3 regions of the Neobacillus oceani genome follow, and region 1 is predicted to be linked to each of the others. Evidence: a T-box and tRNA genes for the amino acid it is inferred to sense, from the RefSeq annotation. Region 1 holds a T-box; the other regions hold tRNA genes.

Evidence for each region. A T-box is a leader RNA that pairs with one kind of tRNA and senses whether it is charged. The one in region 1 lies ahead of leuS (leucine--tRNA ligase), so its partner is inferred to be a tRNA-Leu.
Region 2: it has a tRNA-Leu gene. The T-box ahead of leuS (leucine--tRNA ligase) is inferred to sense a tRNA for this amino acid. The anticodon was not compared.
Region 3: it has a tRNA-Leu gene. The T-box ahead of leuS (leucine--tRNA ligase) is inferred to sense a tRNA for this amino acid. The anticodon was not compared.

What each region holds. Positions count from the first base shown of each region.
Region 1 is NZ_CP143543.1:3,279,615-3,285,793, forward strand. It holds gene V1499_RS16535 (NAD(P)/FAD-dependent oxidoreductase) at 1-303, shown strand, start outside; gene V1499_RS16540 (sporulation protein Cse60) at 457-639, opposite strand; gene V1499_RS16545 (alpha/beta-type small acid-soluble spore protein) at 755-1,006, shown strand; gene V1499_RS16550 (rhodanese-like domain-containing protein) at 1,276-1,590, opposite strand; gene leuS (leucine--tRNA ligase) at 1,719-4,130, opposite strand; T-box leader at 4,184-4,402, opposite strand; gene V1499_RS16560 (MDR family MFS transporter) at 4,593-5,774, opposite strand; gene V1499_RS16565 (ammonia-forming cytochrome c nitrite reductase subunit c552) at 6,093-6,179, opposite strand, start outside.
Region 2 is NZ_CP143543.1:235,149-241,327, reverse strand. It holds rRNA gene V1499_RS01370 (23S ribosomal RNA) at 1-686, opposite strand, end outside; rRNA gene V1499_RS01365 (16S ribosomal RNA) at 917-2,468, opposite strand; tRNA gene V1499_RS01360 (tRNA-Gly) at 2,572-2,645, opposite strand; tRNA gene V1499_RS01355 (tRNA-Pro) at 2,668-2,744, opposite strand; tRNA gene V1499_RS01350 (tRNA-Arg) at 2,750-2,826, opposite strand; tRNA gene V1499_RS01345 (tRNA-Leu) at 2,876-2,961, opposite strand; tRNA gene V1499_RS01340 (tRNA-Leu) at 3,027-3,111, opposite strand; tRNA gene V1499_RS01335 (tRNA-Lys) at 3,120-3,195, opposite strand; tRNA gene V1499_RS01330 (tRNA-Gln) at 3,205-3,279, opposite strand; tRNA gene V1499_RS01325 (tRNA-Glu) at 3,292-3,363, opposite strand; tRNA gene V1499_RS01320 (tRNA-Ser) at 3,379-3,466, opposite strand; tRNA gene V1499_RS01315 (tRNA-Asn) at 3,471-3,545, opposite strand; gene V1499_RS01310 (SprT family protein) at 3,871-4,344, opposite strand; gene cmpA (cortex morphogenetic protein CmpA) at 4,434-4,547, shown strand; gene V1499_RS01300 (Tex family protein) at 4,664-6,179, opposite strand, start outside.
Region 3 is NZ_CP143543.1:820,950-827,128, reverse strand. It holds gene V1499_RS04095 (S8 family serine peptidase) at 1-887, opposite strand, end outside; gene V1499_RS04090 (short-chain fatty acid transporter) at 1,538-2,956, opposite strand; gene V1499_RS04085 (hypothetical protein) at 3,369-3,554, opposite strand; tRNA gene V1499_RS04080 (tRNA-Leu) at 3,953-4,034, opposite strand; tRNA gene V1499_RS04075 (tRNA-Cys) at 4,063-4,137, opposite strand; tRNA gene V1499_RS04070 (tRNA-Gly) at 4,144-4,218, opposite strand; tRNA gene V1499_RS04065 (tRNA-Gln) at 4,224-4,298, opposite strand; tRNA gene V1499_RS04060 (tRNA-His) at 4,320-4,395, opposite strand; tRNA gene V1499_RS04055 (tRNA-Trp) at 4,411-4,484, opposite strand; tRNA gene V1499_RS04050 (tRNA-Tyr) at 4,492-4,576, opposite strand; tRNA gene V1499_RS04045 (tRNA-Thr) at 4,584-4,659, opposite strand; tRNA gene V1499_RS04040 (tRNA-Phe) at 4,686-4,758, opposite strand; tRNA gene V1499_RS04035 (tRNA-Asp) at 4,764-4,840, opposite strand; tRNA gene V1499_RS04030 (tRNA-Met) at 4,844-4,917, opposite strand; tRNA gene V1499_RS04025 (tRNA-Val) at 5,080-5,155, opposite strand; tRNA gene V1499_RS04020 (tRNA-Glu) at 5,162-5,236, opposite strand; tRNA gene V1499_RS04015 (tRNA-Ser) at 5,253-5,343, opposite strand; tRNA gene V1499_RS04010 (tRNA-Asn) at 5,350-5,424, opposite strand; rRNA gene rrf (5S ribosomal RNA) at 5,441-5,556, opposite strand; rRNA gene V1499_RS04000 (23S ribosomal RNA) at 5,671-6,179, opposite strand, start outside.

The DNA of each region.
Region 1 (6,179 bases):
GGTGCGCAAGGTACGGAGGTTTCGCACGAGAAAATCCGGACGTTCTGCGGGCTGTGCAAGCAGTTTACGTTCAATGTGAACGGCACGCTTCCGCTTGAAAAAGCATTCGTTACCGGAGGAGGCGTTTCCGTAAAGGAAATCGAGCCGCAGACAATGGCATCGAAAAAAATGGCTGGGCTCTATTTTTGCGGGGAAATTCTTGATATTCATGGATATACAGGAGGCTACAATATTACCGCCGCTTTTGTGACCGGCAGGCTTGCCGGACGCAGCGCCGCCGAATTCGCAGTTGGCAGCCAATAATTTTTTAAAAAAGGAGCTCCCAAGCCATACCTGTATGCCGTGAGAGCTCCTTTACATTTATTTCGCCAATCCTAATAGGACTAAATCGATAACTATCGAGATCATAAGCATAAAGCCAGTCCTGCCTTCCTTTTGATTATGAAAAGGAATGGGTCAAGCCCTATAGATTACCATGGCCGAGAAGCAGTAAATTTGTTCATCCTCGTCTTCCTGGAGGGCTGCGACATTGTATTTAATATCAAGCAGTTTTTTTTCGTCGAGCCCTTTCAGGAAATTATTCATATCAGTTTCAAGATCGGCTTCATGCTCTTTATCAAAAAGTTTCACCTGTATCATTGTGCTTCCTCCCTCTTTTTTCACCAGTTTTGCCAAAATTCCAACTTTTTAACAAATGGCGATGGATAAGGTTTGTTTTTTGCGGAAAAATAAGCTTAAAAAGGAGGCTGGCATAATGGCTAGACGAAACAAAATCCTTGTCCCCGAAGCAAGAAAGGGACTCGATGAATTGAAAGCAAAAGTGGTGGGCGCCAACCGTCCAGAAGACGCCAAATATGAAGCAGCGAAAGAGGTCGGCGTCCCGCTTCAACATGGCTATAACGGCAGGCTTGCTGCTGAGGACGCTGGGAAAGTTGGCGGAAGGCTTGGCGGGAGCATGGTCAAGGAACTCGTCCGCATGGCGCAGGAGAATTTGAAAAAGAAATAGAAGTTGGGGCACCCGGGAACTTGTCCAAACATCAGGAAGCTTTGGACATACATCCCTTGAAAATTCACTTTGCTGTCCAAACTTCGGGCAGCTTTGGACACACATCCCTTGAAAATTCACTTTGCTGTCCAAACATGAAGTAACTTTGGCCTCATACCCATCGGAATTCCGAAAAGTTACCTGAACGCCAAATAAAAAATGCTTTTCTTCATCAACTGAGAAAAGCATTTTTTAATAGAAACATCTAATGCACCTAAAAGATTATTCAATTACCCATTCACTTCAACGTCGCCTTCCCACTCGAGCATGCCGCCTTCCATGTTGATGACCTTGTAGCCCTGCTGCTGCAAGTAGTGGCAAACGTTCATGCTTCGGCCGCCTGATCGGCAAATGACGATATATTCCTTGTTTTTGTCCAGTTCCTCGAGGCGCGCAGGAATTTCCCCCATTTTGATATGCTTCGCGCCGGGGACCATACCGTATACAACTTCCTCGTCTTCCCTGACATCGATTAGTTCAAGCTTCTCTCCAACCTCAATCTTCTTCTTCAGCTCTTCCGTCGAGATTGTTTTAATTGGTTCCATGATTGCACCCCTTTGTCAAAAACATCCCCCGGATTCCGGGGGATGCTATGAATGGTTTTCATACTATAGTTTCCCATAAACCTGTTTTTTCAGCCACCATTACGGCTGCCAGGCAAATTGGAATATTGTTAGTTCGCGACAACGTTGACAAGCTTGCCTGGTACGGCGATTACCTTACGGACGGTTTTACCCTCGAGCTCAGCGCTGATTTCCTTCATCGCAAGCTCTTCCATCACTTCTCTCGTAGCATCGGATGGAACCATCAGCTTTTTCTTCATCTTGCCATTGATTTGGACAACGATTTCCACTTCGTCTTCAACAAGCTTAGTCTCATCAAATGTTGGCCATGGCCCATACGAAACCGTATCTGTATGGCCAAGCTTTTCCCATAGTTCCTCACAGACGTGCGGCGCAACTGGGGAAAGAAGTTTTACGAAGCCCTCCATGTATTCCTTTGGAAGAACATCGGATTTATAGGCTTCATTAATAAACACCATCAATTGGGAAATAGCGACATTGAAGCGAAGCCCTTCATAGTCCTCGGTAACCTTCTTAACTGTCTGGTGGTAGACCCTCTCAAGGTTTTCCGCCTTCGCGCCTTCCCGAATTTTCGAGGAAACCTCTCCATCCGACTCGATGAACAGACGCCATACACGGTCAAGGAACCTGCGCGCGCCGTCAAGGCCGTTCGTCGACCACGCAACGGAAGCATCAAGCGGCCCCATGAACATTTCGTAGAGCCTCAATGTGTCTGCCCCGTGGCTTTCAACGATATGGTCCGGGTTAACGACATTCCCTTTAGATTTGCTCATTTTCTCATTGTTTTCGCCAAGGATCATTCCCTGATTGAATAGCTTCTGGAACGGTTCTTTCGTAGGCACGACGCCAATATCGTATAGGAACTTGTGCCAGAATCGGGCGTAGAGCAGGTGTAATACCGCATGCTCAGCGCCACCGATATAAATGTCGACAGGGAGCCATTCTTTCAGTTTTTCAGGGTCCGCGAGATGATTATCATTCCTCGGATCGATATAGCGGAGATAGTACCAGCAGCTTCCGCCCCATTGCGGCATTGTGTTCGTTTCGCGGCGGCCCTTCTTGCCTGTTTCAGGATCGAAAACGTTTACCCAGTCCTCGATATTGGCAAGCGGTGATTCGCCTGTTCCGGATGGTTTAATGTCGGTTGTTTTTGGCAAAACAAGCGGCAGCTGGTCTTCTGGAACAGCCGTGCTTGTGCCATCCTCCCAATGGATGATCGGAATTGGCTCTCCCCAGTATCTCTGGCGGCTGAATAGCCAGTCACGAAGGCGATAGGTAATCTTTCTTGTCCCGATGCCTTTTTCTTCAAGCCAGGCGATCATGTCCCGTATCGCATCTTCCTTATTTAAACCATCAAGGAAGCCGGAATTTACATGCGTGCCATCGCCTGTATACGCTTCTTTTTCAATATCCCCGCCAGCTACGACTTCAACGATCGGCAAGCCGAATTGCTTCGCGAATTCATAGTCACGCTCGTCATGCGCAGGTACCGCCATGATTGCGCCGGTTCCGTAGCTCGCAAGCACGTAATCCGCAATCCAGATCGGCATCTCTTCGCCGTTCGCCGGATTGATTGCATAGGCGCCGGTGAAGACACCAGTCTTTTCTTTTGCAAGGTCGGTCCGTTCGAGGTCGCTCTTGCTCTTGATTTTTTCAAGATACGCTTCAACCGCTTCCTTCTGGTCCGCAGTGGTGATCTTTTCAACAAGCGCGTGCTCTGGCGCAAGGACCGCATAAGTCGCACCAAAAAGCGTGTCAGGACGCGTTGTGAACACCGTAAATGTGCCGTCATGCCCTTTAATGTTAAAAGTGACTTCAGCACCTTCAGAGCGGCCAATCCAATTGCGCTGCATATCCTTCAGGCTTTCAGGCCAATCAAGCTCTTCAAGGTCCTCCAAGAGCCGGTCTGCATAAGCGGTAATCTTCAGCACCCACTGCTTCATTGGGCGGCGTTCGACCGGATGGCCCCCGCGCTCGCTCTTGCCGTCGATGACTTCTTCATTCGCAAGGACAGTCCCAAGCGCCGGGCACCAGTTAACCGATACTTCGTCGATATAGGCAAGGCCATGTTCGTACAACTTGAGGAAAATCCATTGTGTCCATTTGTAATAATCGGGATCCGTTGTATTGATTTCCCGGTCCCAATCGTATGAAAAACCAAGTTCTTTGATTTGGCGGCGGAACGTGTTTATGTTCCTCTCCGTGAATTCCGCCGGGTCATTCCCTGTATCAAGTGCGTACTGCTCGGCAGGGAGTCCGAATGCGTCCCAGCCCATCGGATGTAGTACATTGTAGCCCTGCATCCGTTTCATACGGGAAAGGATGTCAGTCGCCGTATAGCCTTCCGGGTGGCCAACGTGGAGACCCGCACCCGAAGGATAAGGGAACATGTCAAGGGCGTAAAATTTCGGCTTGCCCTTCTCCTCGCCCGTTTTAAATGTTTTTTCTGTCTCCCACTTCGTTTGCCACTTCTTTTCAATTTGTCTGTGGTTGAAGCTCATCTCAATTTCCTCCCTCAAACTTTTTTCCAAAAATAAAAAACTCCCATCCCATAAACAGGGACGAGAGGATATGTATCTTCCCGCGGTACCACCCACATTAGTGTGAAAAACACTCGCTTCATTCATCCTTAACGCGGAAAACGGCAGGCATTACTGGCACTTCACGCCTGCGACTCTAAGGCGAGTTCATGATGGTCCCGGCCGGCTTGCACCAACCGCCAGCTCTCTAATGGCGGGACGGAATCATTACTATTCCTTTTCACAGTCATTAAACTATTTTACATAGTGCTATTTTATTAAAATTTGCCCCGGGATGCAAGCCACCCGGTTGAAAATGTGCGTTAGCGGAGATTTCCACCATAATCTGGCGTATGGACCGCTCTCTTTCCGGACTTTGTAAACGGATGAAAACATAATAGGCAAACGAAGAAACCCGCCCCCAAAAAAGGCGCGGGATTCACTTTATGCGCGAACCGGCTGCTTTTTTCCCTTAATGCCACGGTCATAGACGACAGTCGTTCCAATTGAAACGATAAACAGGACTATTAGGATCATGAACAACATGGACATGCCGTACAAGTCGACGAGCATTCCGCCTAGAACCGGTCCAATCATTCTGCCGCCGGTGGCCGTGCTGTTGACAATTCCCTGGTAAAAGCCTTCCCGGCCCCGAGGCGCAAGTTCACTGGCAATTGTCGGAACCGCTGGCCAAATGAGCATTTCACCAGCTGTTAAAATTATCATCCCAGCCATAAATCCCGAAAAGCTCCCCGAATTGGCAGCTACGATGAATGCCACAACAAATATGAGCATGCCGAGCACCATCTGTGTTTTAAGCGATCGGCCAAAGCGTTTCAAAAAACCGTTCAGTACTGGCTGGCCGAGCACAATCATCGCACCATTCACTGTCCAGAGCAAACTGTATTGGGTAAGAGTTATATTGATTTCCTGTGTATAGGAAGCGATTGTTGTCTGCCATTGGACATATCCAACCCAGCAAAGGAGGTAGCCAATACAGAGGATGAGCAACGCTTTTAGTTTTTTATTCATACCAGCAGAGGGATTTTCCTGCAAAATAGAAGTCTGGGCGCCTTCCCGGTCGGTTATGTTTTTATAGCCAAAAAAAGCAATCGCCATAAAGACGATATACATGAACAGGTTTGCAACAAAAATCAACTGGAAGGAAAAATCGGCAACAAGTCCTCCTAATGCCGCACCAATCGCTACACCAAGGTTCTGCGCAACATAAATCGCATTGAATGCGCGCCTTCCCCCTTCCTTCCAGACAGCTCCCGACATTGCGTACATTGCCGGAAAAATAATTCCCGCGCCAAAGCCCGAAATTGTAAGGAAAATCACATAAGGGGTAAAGTCGTTCCAAAAAGTCAATCCAAGCAATGCAAGCAAAGCAATGCCAATCCCTAGCAAAATCGTTTTATAACCGCCAAGCCTGTCAAACAAGCTTCCTCCCGCCAGGTTTCCCGCAACGCTCGCAGCGGAGTTCAGCATAAGGACTATGCCAGCGGTGGTTAAAGATTTGCCGAGATGGTCATGGATATAGATTGCATTCAAAGGCCAGAGAAAGGATGAACCTGTAACGTTGACGACCATTCCGATGATTAAAAGCCATAATGAACGCGGCATCTTGATTCTCCTATCTCATAAGAAATGCGCAAGCGCCCCGTTTAGCGCCGTATGGACCGTAGTACACTAGGCGCTGGGCGCTCCTCGGAAAAGAAGTGCACTTTTCCTTCGTGCGATGCTAAGCTGCCGAAGCCTTCCTTGTGGAGCTAGACATAATTCTATAAAAATTTTCTTTCCTATTCTCAAACACAAAGGATATTCTATTCCTTTTCCCAAAACTGTGCAATGGTTTTTATTCCAAATGAGAGAAAAGCACTGCAACCAAAAGGCTACAGTGCTTTTTAACAGCTATTGGCGTTCGGAAATCCCTGTCCGAACTTACTTTTTTGGTGGTGCCGGAACGGCCGGCTGCTGTGCCGGGAACTCCCCATTGATTGCATGGGTTTTCTTCTTGAAGTTATCCTT
Region 2 (6,179 bases), 1.5 Mb from region 1:
GACTCGCTTTCGCTGCGGCTCCGCCTCTTCGGCTTAACCTTGCATGGGACCGTAACTCGCCGGTTCATTCTACAAAAGGCACGCCATCACCCATGAACGGGCTCTGACTACTTGTAGGCACACGGTTTCAGGATCTCTTTCACTCCCCTTCCGGGGTGCTTTTCACCTTTCCCTCACGGTACTGGTTCACTATCGGTCACTAGGGAGTATTTAGCCTTGGGAGATGGTCCTCCCGGATTCCGACCGGATTTCACGTGTCCGGCCGTACTCAGGATCCACTCAGGAGGGAACGAAGTTTCAGCTACAGGGCTTTTACCTTCTCCGGCAGGCCTTTCCAGGCCTCTTCGCCTACCCCGTTCCTTTGTAACTCCATGTAGAGTGTCCTACAACCCCGGAAGGCAAGCCTTCCGGTTTGGGCTATGTCCCGTTTCGCTCGCCGCTACTTGGGGAATCGCGTTTGCTTTCTCTTCCTCCGGGTACTTAGATGTTTCAGTTCCCCGGGTCTGCCTTCAATACCCTATGGATTCAGGTAAAGATGCCACCCCATTACGGATGGCGGGTTTCCCCATTCGGAAATCTCCGGATCAAAGCTCACTTACAGCTCCCCGGAGCATATCGGTGTTAGTCCCGTCCTTCATCGGCTCCTAGTGCCAAGGCATCCACCGTGCGCCCTTTCTAACTTAACCTAAAAGGTCATTCCACTCTGTTTACCAGAGAGAAAACTAAAATGGCGATCACTCGGTTCTTCTTGGTTACTTCTTCTTAACATTATCCAGTTTTCAAGGAACAAACTTTGCCCGAAAGGGCAGAGTCAAAAAAAACTTTGAAGGATTGCTCCCTCAAAACTAAACAAACAAGCGGTCAACTTACGGACCAAAAGGTCCGCATTCCGATTGCCCGAAGGCAATATCCTTAGAAAGGAGGTGATCCAGCCGCACCTTCCGATACGGCTACCTTGTTACGACTTCACCCCAGTCATCTGTCCCACCTTAGGCGGCTGGCTCCTTGCGGTTACCCCACCGACTTCGGGTGTTACAAACTCCCGTGGTGTGACGGGCGGTGTGTACAAGGCCCGGGAACGTATTCACCGCGGCATGCTGATCCGCGATTACTAGCGATTCCGGCTTCATGCAGGCGAGTTGCAGCCTGCAATCCGAACTGAGAATGGTTTTATGGGATTGGCTCCACCTCGCGGCTTCGCTGCCCTTTGTACCATCCATTGTAGCACGTGTGTAGCCCAGGTCATAAGGGGCATGATGATTTGACGTCATCCCCACCTTCCTCCGGTTTGTCACCGGCAGTCACCTTAGAGTGCCCAACTGAATGCTGGCAACTAAGATCAAGGGTTGCGCTCGTTGCGGGACTTAACCCAACATCTCACGACACGAGCTGACGACAACCATGCACCACCTGTCACTCTGTCCCCCGAAGGGGAACGTCCTGTCTCCAGGAGTGTCAGAGGATGTCAAGACCTGGTAAGGTTCTTCGCGTTGCTTCGAATTAAACCACATGCTCCACCGCTTGTGCGGGCCCCCGTCAATTCCTTTGAGTTTCAGCCTTGCGGCCGTACTCCCCAGGCGGAGTGCTTAATGCGTTTGCTGCAGCACTAAAGGGCGGAAACCCTCTAACACTTAGCACTCATCGTTTACGGCGTGGACTACCAGGGTATCTAATCCTGTTCGCTCCCCACGCTTTCGCGCCTCAGCGTCAGTTACAGACCAGAGAGCCGCCTTCGCCACTGGTGTTCCTCCACATCTCTACGCATTTCACCGCTACACGTGGAATTCCGCTCTCCTCTTCTGCACTCAAGCCCCCCAGTTTCCAATGACCCTCCACGGTTGAGCCGTGGGCTTTCACATCAGACTTAAGAGGCCGCCTGCGCGCGCTTTACGCCCAATAATTCCGGACAACGCTTGCCACCTACGTATTACCGCGGCTGCTGGCACGTAGTTAGCCGTGGCTTTCTGGTCAGGTACCGTCAAGGTACCGGCAGTTACTCCGGTACTTGTTCTTCCCTGACAACAGAGCTTTACGACCCGAAGGCCTTCTTCGCTCACGCGGCGTTGCTCCGTCAGACTTTCGTCCATTGCGGAAGATTCCCTACTGCTGCCTCCCGTAGGAGTCTGGGCCGTGTCTCAGTCCCAGTGTGGCCGATCACCCTCTCAGGTCGGCTACGCATCGTCGCCTTGGTGGGCCATTACCCCACCAACTAGCTAATGCGCCGCGGGCCCATCTGTAAGTGACAGCCGAAACCGTCTTTCAGCTTCCTGACATGTGTCAGAAAGGATTATCCGGTATTAGCTCCGGTTTCCCGAAGTTATCCCAGTCTTACAGGCAGGTTGCCCACGTGTTACTCACCCGTCCGCCGCTAAAGTTTCAAAAGCAAGCTTTTGAAACTTCCGCTCGACTTGCATGTATTAGGCACGCCGCCAGCGTTCGTCCTGAGCCAGGATCAAACTCTCCAAAAAAGAGTATGAGTTTAGCTCATAAAGTTACGTTGGCTAGTGATCCGAAGATCACTATATTATTGTTTGTTGACGCTTGTTTGTTTAGTTTTCAAGGAACAATTTTTGGAGCGGGTGATGGGAATCGAACCCACGACATCAGCTTGGAAGGCTGGAGTTTTACCATTAAACTACACCCGCATATATTTATTTATAACCCGAATGGTCGGGAAGACAGGATTCGAACCTGCGACCCCTTGGTCCCAAACCAAGTGCTCTACCAAGCTGAGCTACTTCCCGTAGTATGGCGCGCCCGAAAGGAGTCGAACCCATAACCTTCTGATCCGTAGTCAGACGCTCTATCCAATTGAGCTACGGGCGCACATTTTCGAAAAAGACTTAATCAAATTCACAAGCACCAATACCTTTATTGGTGCGGCCGAGAGGACTTGAACCTCCACGGGGTTGCCCCCACTAGGCCCTCAACCTAGCGCGTCTGCCATTCCGCCACGACCGCGTAAATTAAATTAGCGACAAGATTAATCATACCACTTATTTTTCAGCAATGCAACTGGTATATTGTGGTGCGGGTGAAGGGAGTCGAACCCCCACGCCTCGCGGCGCCAGATCCTAAGTCTGGTGCGTCTGCCAATTCCGCCACACCCGCATATTAAATGGTGAGCCATGAAGGACTCGAACCTTCGACCCTCTGATTAAAAGTCAGATGCTCTACCAACTGAGCTAATGGCTCAAAAGAAAATGGCTGGGCTAGCTGGATTCGAACCAACGAATGACGGAGTCAAAGTCCGTTGCCTTACCGCTTGGCTATAGCCCAAAAATATAAAAGTGACCCCTACGGGATTCGAACCCGTGTTACCGCCGTGAAAGGGCGGTGTCTTAACCGCTTGACCAAGGGGCCATTGAAAATACGGAGCGGAGAAGGAGGGATTTGAACCCTCGCGCCGGTCACCCGACCTACACCCTTAGCAGGGGCGCCTCTTCAGCCTCTTGAGTACTTCCCCATAATGGCTCCGCAGGTAGGACTCGAACCTACGACCGATCGGTTAACAGCCGATTGCTCTACCACTGAGCTACTGCGGAATAATAAGTATATCCATACGCCTATATAGCATTTTGTGTCCCCGCCTCAGAAAGATCCGCGAGCAGCGGCTCGGCGTGTACAACTCGCAGTTAATTCAGGGAAGTGATGCTCGTCTCTACCACTGAGCTACTGCGGAATAAATAGTATTACCCATACGCTTATATAGCATTTTGTGTCCCCGCCTCAGTTAACCAAAGCAAGCTGAGACTAGGTTTTACATCCAGAAAGTTTGTTGTTCCTTCCGTCGACTCTTACCATTATAATGACGGTGCACCTCAATGTCAAGAATGATTGGCATATAAATTTTGGCTTTCCTTCCACCCTCTACTGCGCGTGCATTTCCTTTACTTTTCGGAGTTCTCCTCTACATTTTCCGCATACATACTTGGCTGTATTTATGTTTCGCCTTCTTTTGAAGACAGTTCCGCAGGCTGCGCATTCATAGACCACGATCTTTTTGCTTTTCTTCTTTACTCCGCTTTCGGGAAGCTGGCCACAAAACCTCGGCGCTCCGACTTTTTTCAACAACGCTCTGAAGTCCGCGTCCCTATGCTTGTATCCCTTACCAAGCAGATGGAGGTGGTAGTGGCAAAGTTCATGTTTTATGATTCCGACCAATTCGTCATAGCCCAACTGTTCCAAATAGCGTTTATTTATTTCAATGTTATGGGTTTTCAAAAGGTACCTTCCGCCTGTTGTGCGCAACCTGGAATTAAAAACGGCTTTGTGCAGGAAGGGCAGGCCAAATTGCTCCTGTGAAATTTTTTCCGTCAATCCCTGAAGGTCCTGGTTGTCCATCTGCAATTCGCCACCTCTTTCCGTTGAACATGACAACCTATTATAGCATAGAATAGAAAAACATTATGGTACGCAGGGAGGGCACTTGAATGCCAACATGGTTCCAAAACAGGATGAGGCGGGCATTTTATGAAAAGAATCGTTATCAGATTAAACTCCTTAACCAATGCTGGTTCTTCTATAGAAGGAAGTATCCATCCTAACTCCTGTTTATCTTCCAAACCACCTCAAAAAAAGACGTGCCCGCATTTCCCAGGCACGCCATTTTTACGTTGTAGTACACATACATAGCTAAACCTTAATTGGCCTAGCCGCCTAATTAGTTATTGATCCCTTTCGCCGATTCAGGCTGGATCATCGTCAGGGAGACACGGCCTTTTTGTTTATCGACTGAATCAACCCACACAGTGACGACGTCCCCGACAGAAACGACATCAAGCGGATGCTTGACAAATTGCTTCCTTAACTTGCTGATATGGACGAGCCCATCCTGTTTAACGCCGATATCTACAAAGGCACCGAAATCGACCACATTCCTTACTGTCCCCTGAAGTTCCATTCCTGGTTGGAGGTCCTCGAGTTTTAACACATCTTTTTTAAGCAATGGAGCATCTAGTTCATCACGAGGATCCCGTTCGGGCCGGATAAGGGCGTCGATAATGTCCTTCAACGTGATTTCCCCAATTTCAAGCTCTTCGGCCACTTTTCCGTGATCGAGTTGTCCCAATGCTTCTTTCAGCCTGTCACTGCCAAGGTCCGTTGTCGTTAATCCAAGGCTTGCGAGCAGTTTTTTCACCGCGCTATAATTTTCAGGGTGGATGCCAGTCCGGTCCAGGGGTTCTGTCCCATCCAGGATGCGAAGGAAGCCGATGGCCTGTTCATATGTCTTGGCGCCCAAGCGCGGAATTTTCTTCAATTGCGAGCGGTTGACAAATTTTCCTTCTTCTTCACGCTGCTTGACTATGTTCGCGGCGGTAGTTTTCGTCAGGCCGGCTACATATTGGAGCAGGGAAGGCGAGGCTGTGTTTACGTTCACGCCTACCTGGTTAACTGCCGTTTCGACGACAAAATGGAGCGATTCCGACAGCCTCTTTTGCGAAACGTCATGCTGGTACTGGCCGACACCGACCGATTTCGGATCGATTTTAACAAGCTCCGCAAGCGGATCCTGAAGGCGCCTTCCAATAGAAACGGCACTCCGTTCTTCTACCTGCAAATGCGGGAATTCCTCACGGGCAAGGTCTGAAGCGGAATAGACGCTTGCTCCCGCCTCATTGACAATTAAATAATAAGTGTCCTGGTTCACTTCTTTAAGAATATCAGCAACAAACTGCTCTGTTTCCCTTGAAGCTGTTCCGTTCCCAATCGCAACCATCTCCACTTTATAGTCGGATAAAATGGCAGTAAATTTTTCTTTTGCTTCACGCCGTTTTGATACTGGCGGATGAGGGTAGATGACATCTATTTTCATAACCTTACCCGTTTCATCTACAACGGCAAGCTTGCAGCCCGTCCGGAAGGCAGGGTCGACGGCAAGCACTACCTTCCCCTTTAGCGGCGGCTGAAGCAGTAATTTCCGCAGGTTTTCGGCAAAAATGTGTATGGCTTGCTCCTCTGCCTTTTCAGTCAACTCATTGCGGATTTCCCGCTCAATTGAAGGCTGGATAAGCCTTTTGTAGCCATCCTCGATTGCTTCCGTCACGAATGGAGCGGAAGGCGAGTGTGCTTTTCCAATCCACTTTTTTGTTAAATAGTTCATGATTGAATCTGTCCCAGCTTTTACCGCGACACGGAGAATTTCATCCTTTTCCCCACGGTTGAGGGCAAGGATTCGG
Region 3 (6,179 bases), 2.1 Mb from region 1:
GCCTGCTCTTCGCCAAATACACGCAAAGCAAGTAATTGAGCTTCTGGAGCAACACCTTTAATGCCACCGTCTTCTTCGTCACCATTGGCTGCTACAGTTCCTGCTACGTGCATCCCGTGCATGCCTGTAACGGCATTGTCATCAAGGATGTCATCGTTCTTGTCCATGTAGTTCCAGCCGTAAGGGACCTTGTCATTAAAATACTTTCCTGGAAGGCTTGACTCGGCAATTTCATTCTCTACCGCACCTTTGGATATCTTAGCAGCAGAGGAATCACTTAATAGGAAGTCTTTATGCGAAGGGTCAACTCCGGAGTCGATGATTCCGACAACCATACCTTCCCCATTGTATCCGAAATCACGCCAAGCTTTCTGGGCTTCAACGAGTTCTTTGCTGTACTTCATATCCGGCTTTTCAGTTGGTAGATTATACTCGTTTGCGAGGTATACTTGTTTTACCTCTGACACTTCCTTGATTTTTTCAATATCACCGTATTTTACTTTCGCACTAAAGCCGTTTACGATCGCATTGAATTCCTGCTCGTATTTAATGCCAAGTTTTTTTCCGTTGATATTATCCTTTGCAGCCTTTTGCTTGTCTTTTGCAGCTTTTTCTAGCTGCTTCCGCTCAGCTTTGGCCAGCTTATCGTACTTTACGCCTTTCTTTGTTGCCGTTTCAACAGGCGCGCTCCCATCCAATTCAACAATGACACGAACCTCTTGTTCCGGGTCAATGCCTTGGTGGTCAGTCGCTGTGAGATTTGTTTTTGAAAGCGTCGGTTTATGTAAATCTAATTGTTCCGGTGTGATGTTGCCAAATGCAGCAAACCCTGTGCTGCCAAATGCTAACAAAATAATTAGGAATATTGCAGTAAATCTTTTACCCATGTTCTTCCCCCTTAATGTTTTTAAAAAAGAAAATAGCAGAGAATATCCTCCTTCCGCAGTATTCGACTGAAAAAATTAAATTTTCAGTATAATGATACTATACTAAATTCCTATTTTTGGTGGTAGCGTAAAAAGTCATAGGTCTTAAGTAAGTGATTTTTCGAATATAGAATGTTTTTGTAGGAAAAAAGCGAATGTTGTCAATTCAAGGGTTTTTTTAGACTTAATATCAGGTTTTTAAGTAAAAACTTTCGAGAAAAAAAGGGGAATTTCCCGAAAAATTATTAGACGTAAAAGAAAATAAGTTGTGGAATTAGGTATTTTGGCACGAGGAATTGATAATGAATTTAAATGGAATATTTATTGAGAGAAGAAAAAAAAGACTCTTCACGATTAAGTGAAAAGCCTTAATAAAGCAAAATTCTAGTCAATAGTTGAAACCTGTGGCCGGGGTATAATATGCCTTCTAACTCCTTCATATATAAGGGTTCATTGTGGACTTGTGAAAAATTTGTGTAAAATATCTTTTTCATTTTTTAATACTTTTTTTAAAAAGTCCAAATGATATATGTAATAAATTTGAATCTGGGCTGAATTTTGCAATAAAACACCTCGACCAGTATAAAACTGAGTCGAGGTATTAACATAAATTACTGGAAGACTGGAGCAACATACGGCAGTGTTTTTGCTAAAATCCAAACTAAGAAAAGTACAACTGGAACATGAAAAATCAATTGTAATATAGAGTAACCAGCGAGGTCCTTAGCCTTGATCCCCAATACTCCCAGTAAAGGTAACATAAAGAACGGGTTAACCATGTTAGGGAGTGCTTCTGTCGCATTATATACTTGCACGATCCAAGCCATGCTAACATTTAACTCTTTCGCAGCCTCGAGCAAGTACGGTGCTTCAACAATCCATTTTCCCCCACCTGAAGGTAGAAAGAGCCCTAGAACAGCTGAATAGATCCCTGCAATGACTGGGAAAGTATTTTCAGTCGAAATGGAAAGAAAGAAGTCTACTAATACATCGTTAAGTCCTGAATTCATTAAAATTCCGAAAATCCCTGCATATAATGGAAACTGTATAAGTACTCCACTAATAGCAGGTACTGAGTTAGATACTGAATTCAAAAAGTTCCTCGGTGTCCAGTGCAAAAGCAACCCAAACATTAAAAGTATGAAGTTATAATTATTGAGATTTAGTGCTGCGATTGGACCTACATCAGCCATTATGTATCCAATATAAAGAAAACCTAGAGTAACTAATAAGATCGTTAATATTGGGCTATATTCCAACCATTCTCCTGGTCTATCACCCTTCTTTTTTTCAAGAGATTCTATCCGGCTATAATCAAGACCAGCCATTTCCGCAGTCTTTGCCTTGTCCTTATTTGGTGCGGACACATATGCAAGCCAAACGGATAAAACAATTAGAACAACAATCATGACTAAGTTCTGCCAAGTGAAAATCGTTTCCGACATTGCAATCGTACCACTAATTTCATACAATTCAGGAGGAATGGAAGATTTCGTTGCCATTAATAATGCTGCTGATGAAGAAAGCCCTAATGCCCAAATACTTCCAAGACCTAAGAACCCTGCTGCTGCCATGGCTCGATAATCGACACCCTTGACTCGATTACTGATTTCTTTAATCAGGATACCACTAAACACTAAGCTAAATCCCCAACTAATTAATGATGTAACTAAGGCAAAGAATGCTACAAAAGCTACAGCTACTTTCGGTGATTTAGGAATTGTCGCCATCTTAGCAATGAGCTTATGAACAGGTTTTGAAGAAGCCACTACGTAGCCTGTAATAATAATAAAAGCCATTTGCATTGTAAAAGGAATCAAATCCCAATAGTGTTTTCCAAAATCGACCCCCACCTCGACAGGAGTCCTTCCCATTAATAAAGCAATTATTGCAACGATCACAACTGCAACTGCAGCAAAAATATACGCATCTGGAAACCACTTCTCACTCCAATTTGCTAAAGAAATACCCATACGTTCCAGTCTGCCTGATTGTTCCCCCTGTTTTGCGATTTTCTTCTCTTTTTCCAACAAGCACACACCTTTCTAATTATTTTCCAATTAAAATAATTTTAGAGTATGGAATTGTGTTCTTAATAATTGGAATATTAAAAAATCATTACTTCCATCTTACAATACAACTACTTAAAGTCAATTAGAAAAACTCGAGTCTTGTAAAAAAGTGTCGTAAAAATTGTCACCTTCTATCTAGTTTTAGTATGTCCCGAAAAAAATAGGTATGACATCCATATCTCGTGCAATTTTTGGGTTATGACACCAAATAAAAAGTCCAAAAATATTGCTTCGATTGGTATCGTTATAAAAAAATATATAAAAACGCTCAAGAACACTGATACACCAATGTTCTTGAGCTATATTACGGATATTACTTAACTAAAGCATTCAAAAATGATGGTGGGGTCGAACCGATACTCCTCACGGATCACGGGTTTTGAGTCGTGCCGATATGTATATACATTAAAAAGTCCGTTGAAACGGTGTCTACATCACGAGAAGCAATCCGAATGAGAACGGCTACGTTTCGGGAAAGTACCCTATAATAGCTAAGTATATCGACCGATGCAATATAATAAAAGTAATGTCCGGTAAACCTCGATAACCTGGACATTAACAACGCCCGCCACATTAGCCACGTATAACTTCCGCATCCTGCTCGATGTGCATTTTGCTACGTCAGCTTGTCCACTTAATGCACACTGCCAGTTACCTCGTATGTATAGGCGGCCACCTTAACGAGCGTAAATTCGAATTTCGCACTCCTTAACCCAAAGTTCTAACGGATTCCCTCAAAATCCAGATAATCGGAGCGCAGGCTGCAACAGTGCTTCGACATGTCCTCCGTCATAGATAGTTCGTTCTGGCGTCTAGTACAGGCCATAATGACGTCCCCATTACAGTGTTATTCGTTTCCACCGCGTACGATTTTAATTGCTGGATCGTTCCGCATAAACGAAAAAACGCCGTTCTACATCTTGTGTAGAACAGCGTCATTTCAACGTTTTCAGATACCGGTGGCCGGGGTCGAACCGGCACTCCTTTCGGAACACGATTTTGAGTCGTGCGCGTCTGCCAATTCCGCCACACCGGCATAATAAAATGAATTGGACTTTGTATGATGGAGGCGGCAACCGGATTCGAACCGGTGAATAAAGGTTTTGCAGACCTTTGCCTTACCACTTGGCTATGCCGCCGAATAATGGAGCGGAAGACGGGATTCGAACCCGCGACCCCCACCTTGGCAAGGTGGTGTTCTACCACTGAACTACTTCCGCATAAATGGCTGGGCTAGCAGGATTCGAACCTACGAGTGACGGAGTCAAAGTCCGTTGCCTTACCGCTTGGCTATAGCCCAATATCAATATTTAAACATAAATGGGGCGATCGAGGGGAATCGAACCCCCGAGTGCCAGAGCCACAATCTGGTGCGTTAACCACTTCGCCACGACCGCCATTATTGGGAAAATTGGCAGGGGTAGTAGGAATCGAACCCACACCAAAGGTTTTGGAGACCTTCGTTCTACCTTTAAACTATACCCCTGTATAAATGGTGGTGGGGGACGGATTCGAACCGCCGAACCCTGAGGGAGCGGATTTACAGTCCGCCGCGTTTAGCCACTTCGCTACCCCACCGAAAAAATGGTGCCGGCTAGAGGACTTGAACCCCCAACCTACTGATTACAAGTCAGTTGCTCTACCAATTGAGCTAAACCGGCATAGTGAATATAAATTAAATTAAATATGGCTCAGGACGGAATCGAACCGCCGACACAAGGATTTTCAGTCCTTTGCTCTACCGACTGAGCTACTGAGCCATAAATGGCGGTCTGGACGGGACTCGAACCCGCGACCTCCTGCGTGACAGGCAGGCATTCTAACCAACTGAACTACCAGACCAAATTGCGGGGGCAGGATTTGAACCTGCGACCTTCGGGTTATGAGCCCGACGAGCTACCGGACTGCTCCACCCCGCGACGATAAAAAAATATTACATTTTTGTCATGCTCATTGGGAGCATTGACTGTCCCCATCTCAGTAGGCTAACTCAAGAAGCAGCTCGATGGGTACAACTCGCAGTTTAATCAGTGAGGCAACGCTCGTTGCTCCACCCCGCGACAATAAAAAATATAAACCTATGGTGGAGGATGACGGGATCGAACCGCCGACCCTCTGCTTGTAAGGCAGATGCTCTCCCAGCTGAGCTAATCCTCCAATGTATGGTGACCCCTACGGGATTCGAACCCGTGTTACCGCCGTGAAAGGGCGGTGTCTTAACCGCTTGACCAAGGGGCCAGTATTAAAATATATATGGCGGAGAGCAAGGGATTTGAACCCTTGATACGCGGTTAGCGTATACACGATTTCCAATCGTGCTCCTTCGGCCACTCGGACAGCTCTCCATTTGTTGGCTCCGCAGGTAGGACTCGAACCTACGACCGATCGGTTAACAGCCGATTGCTCTACCACTGAGCTACTGCGGAATAGTATTTAATCAAAGCCCGGCAGCGTCCTACTCTCACAGGGGCAAGGCCCCAACTACCATCGGCGCTGAGAAGCTTAACTTCCGTGTTCGGTATGGGAACGGGTGTGGCCTTCTCGCCATAACTGCCAGACATTGAATCAGACATACTTTATTATAATACCTTTTCAGGTTTTTTCAAGTGGAAATTTCATTCCCTCAAAACTGGATAATTTTCAGAAGAAGTTCGGAAGAACGAGCAATCTATTTGGTTAAGTCCTCGATCGATTAGTATCAGTCAGCTCCACACGTCGCCGTGCTTCCACCTCTGACCTATCAACCTGATCATCTTTCAGGGATCTTACTTCTTACGAATGGGAAATCTCATCTTGAGGGGGGCTTCATGCTTAGATGCTTTCAGCACTTATCCCGTCCGCACATAGCTACCCAGCGATGCCTTTGGCAAGACAACTGGTACACCAGCGGTGCGTCCATCCCGGTCCTCTCGTACTAAGGACAGCTCCTCTCAAATTTCCTGCGCCCACGACGGATAGGGACCGAACTGTCTCACGACGTTCTGAACCCAGCTCGCGTACCGCTTTAATGGGCGAACAGCCCAACCCTTGGGACCGACTACAGCCCCAGGATGCGATGAGCCGACATCGAGGTGCCAAACCTCCCCGTCGATGTGGACTCTTGGGGGAGATAAGCCTGTTATCCCCGGGGTAGCTTTTATCCGTTGAGCGATGGCCCTTCCATGCGGAACCACCGGATCAC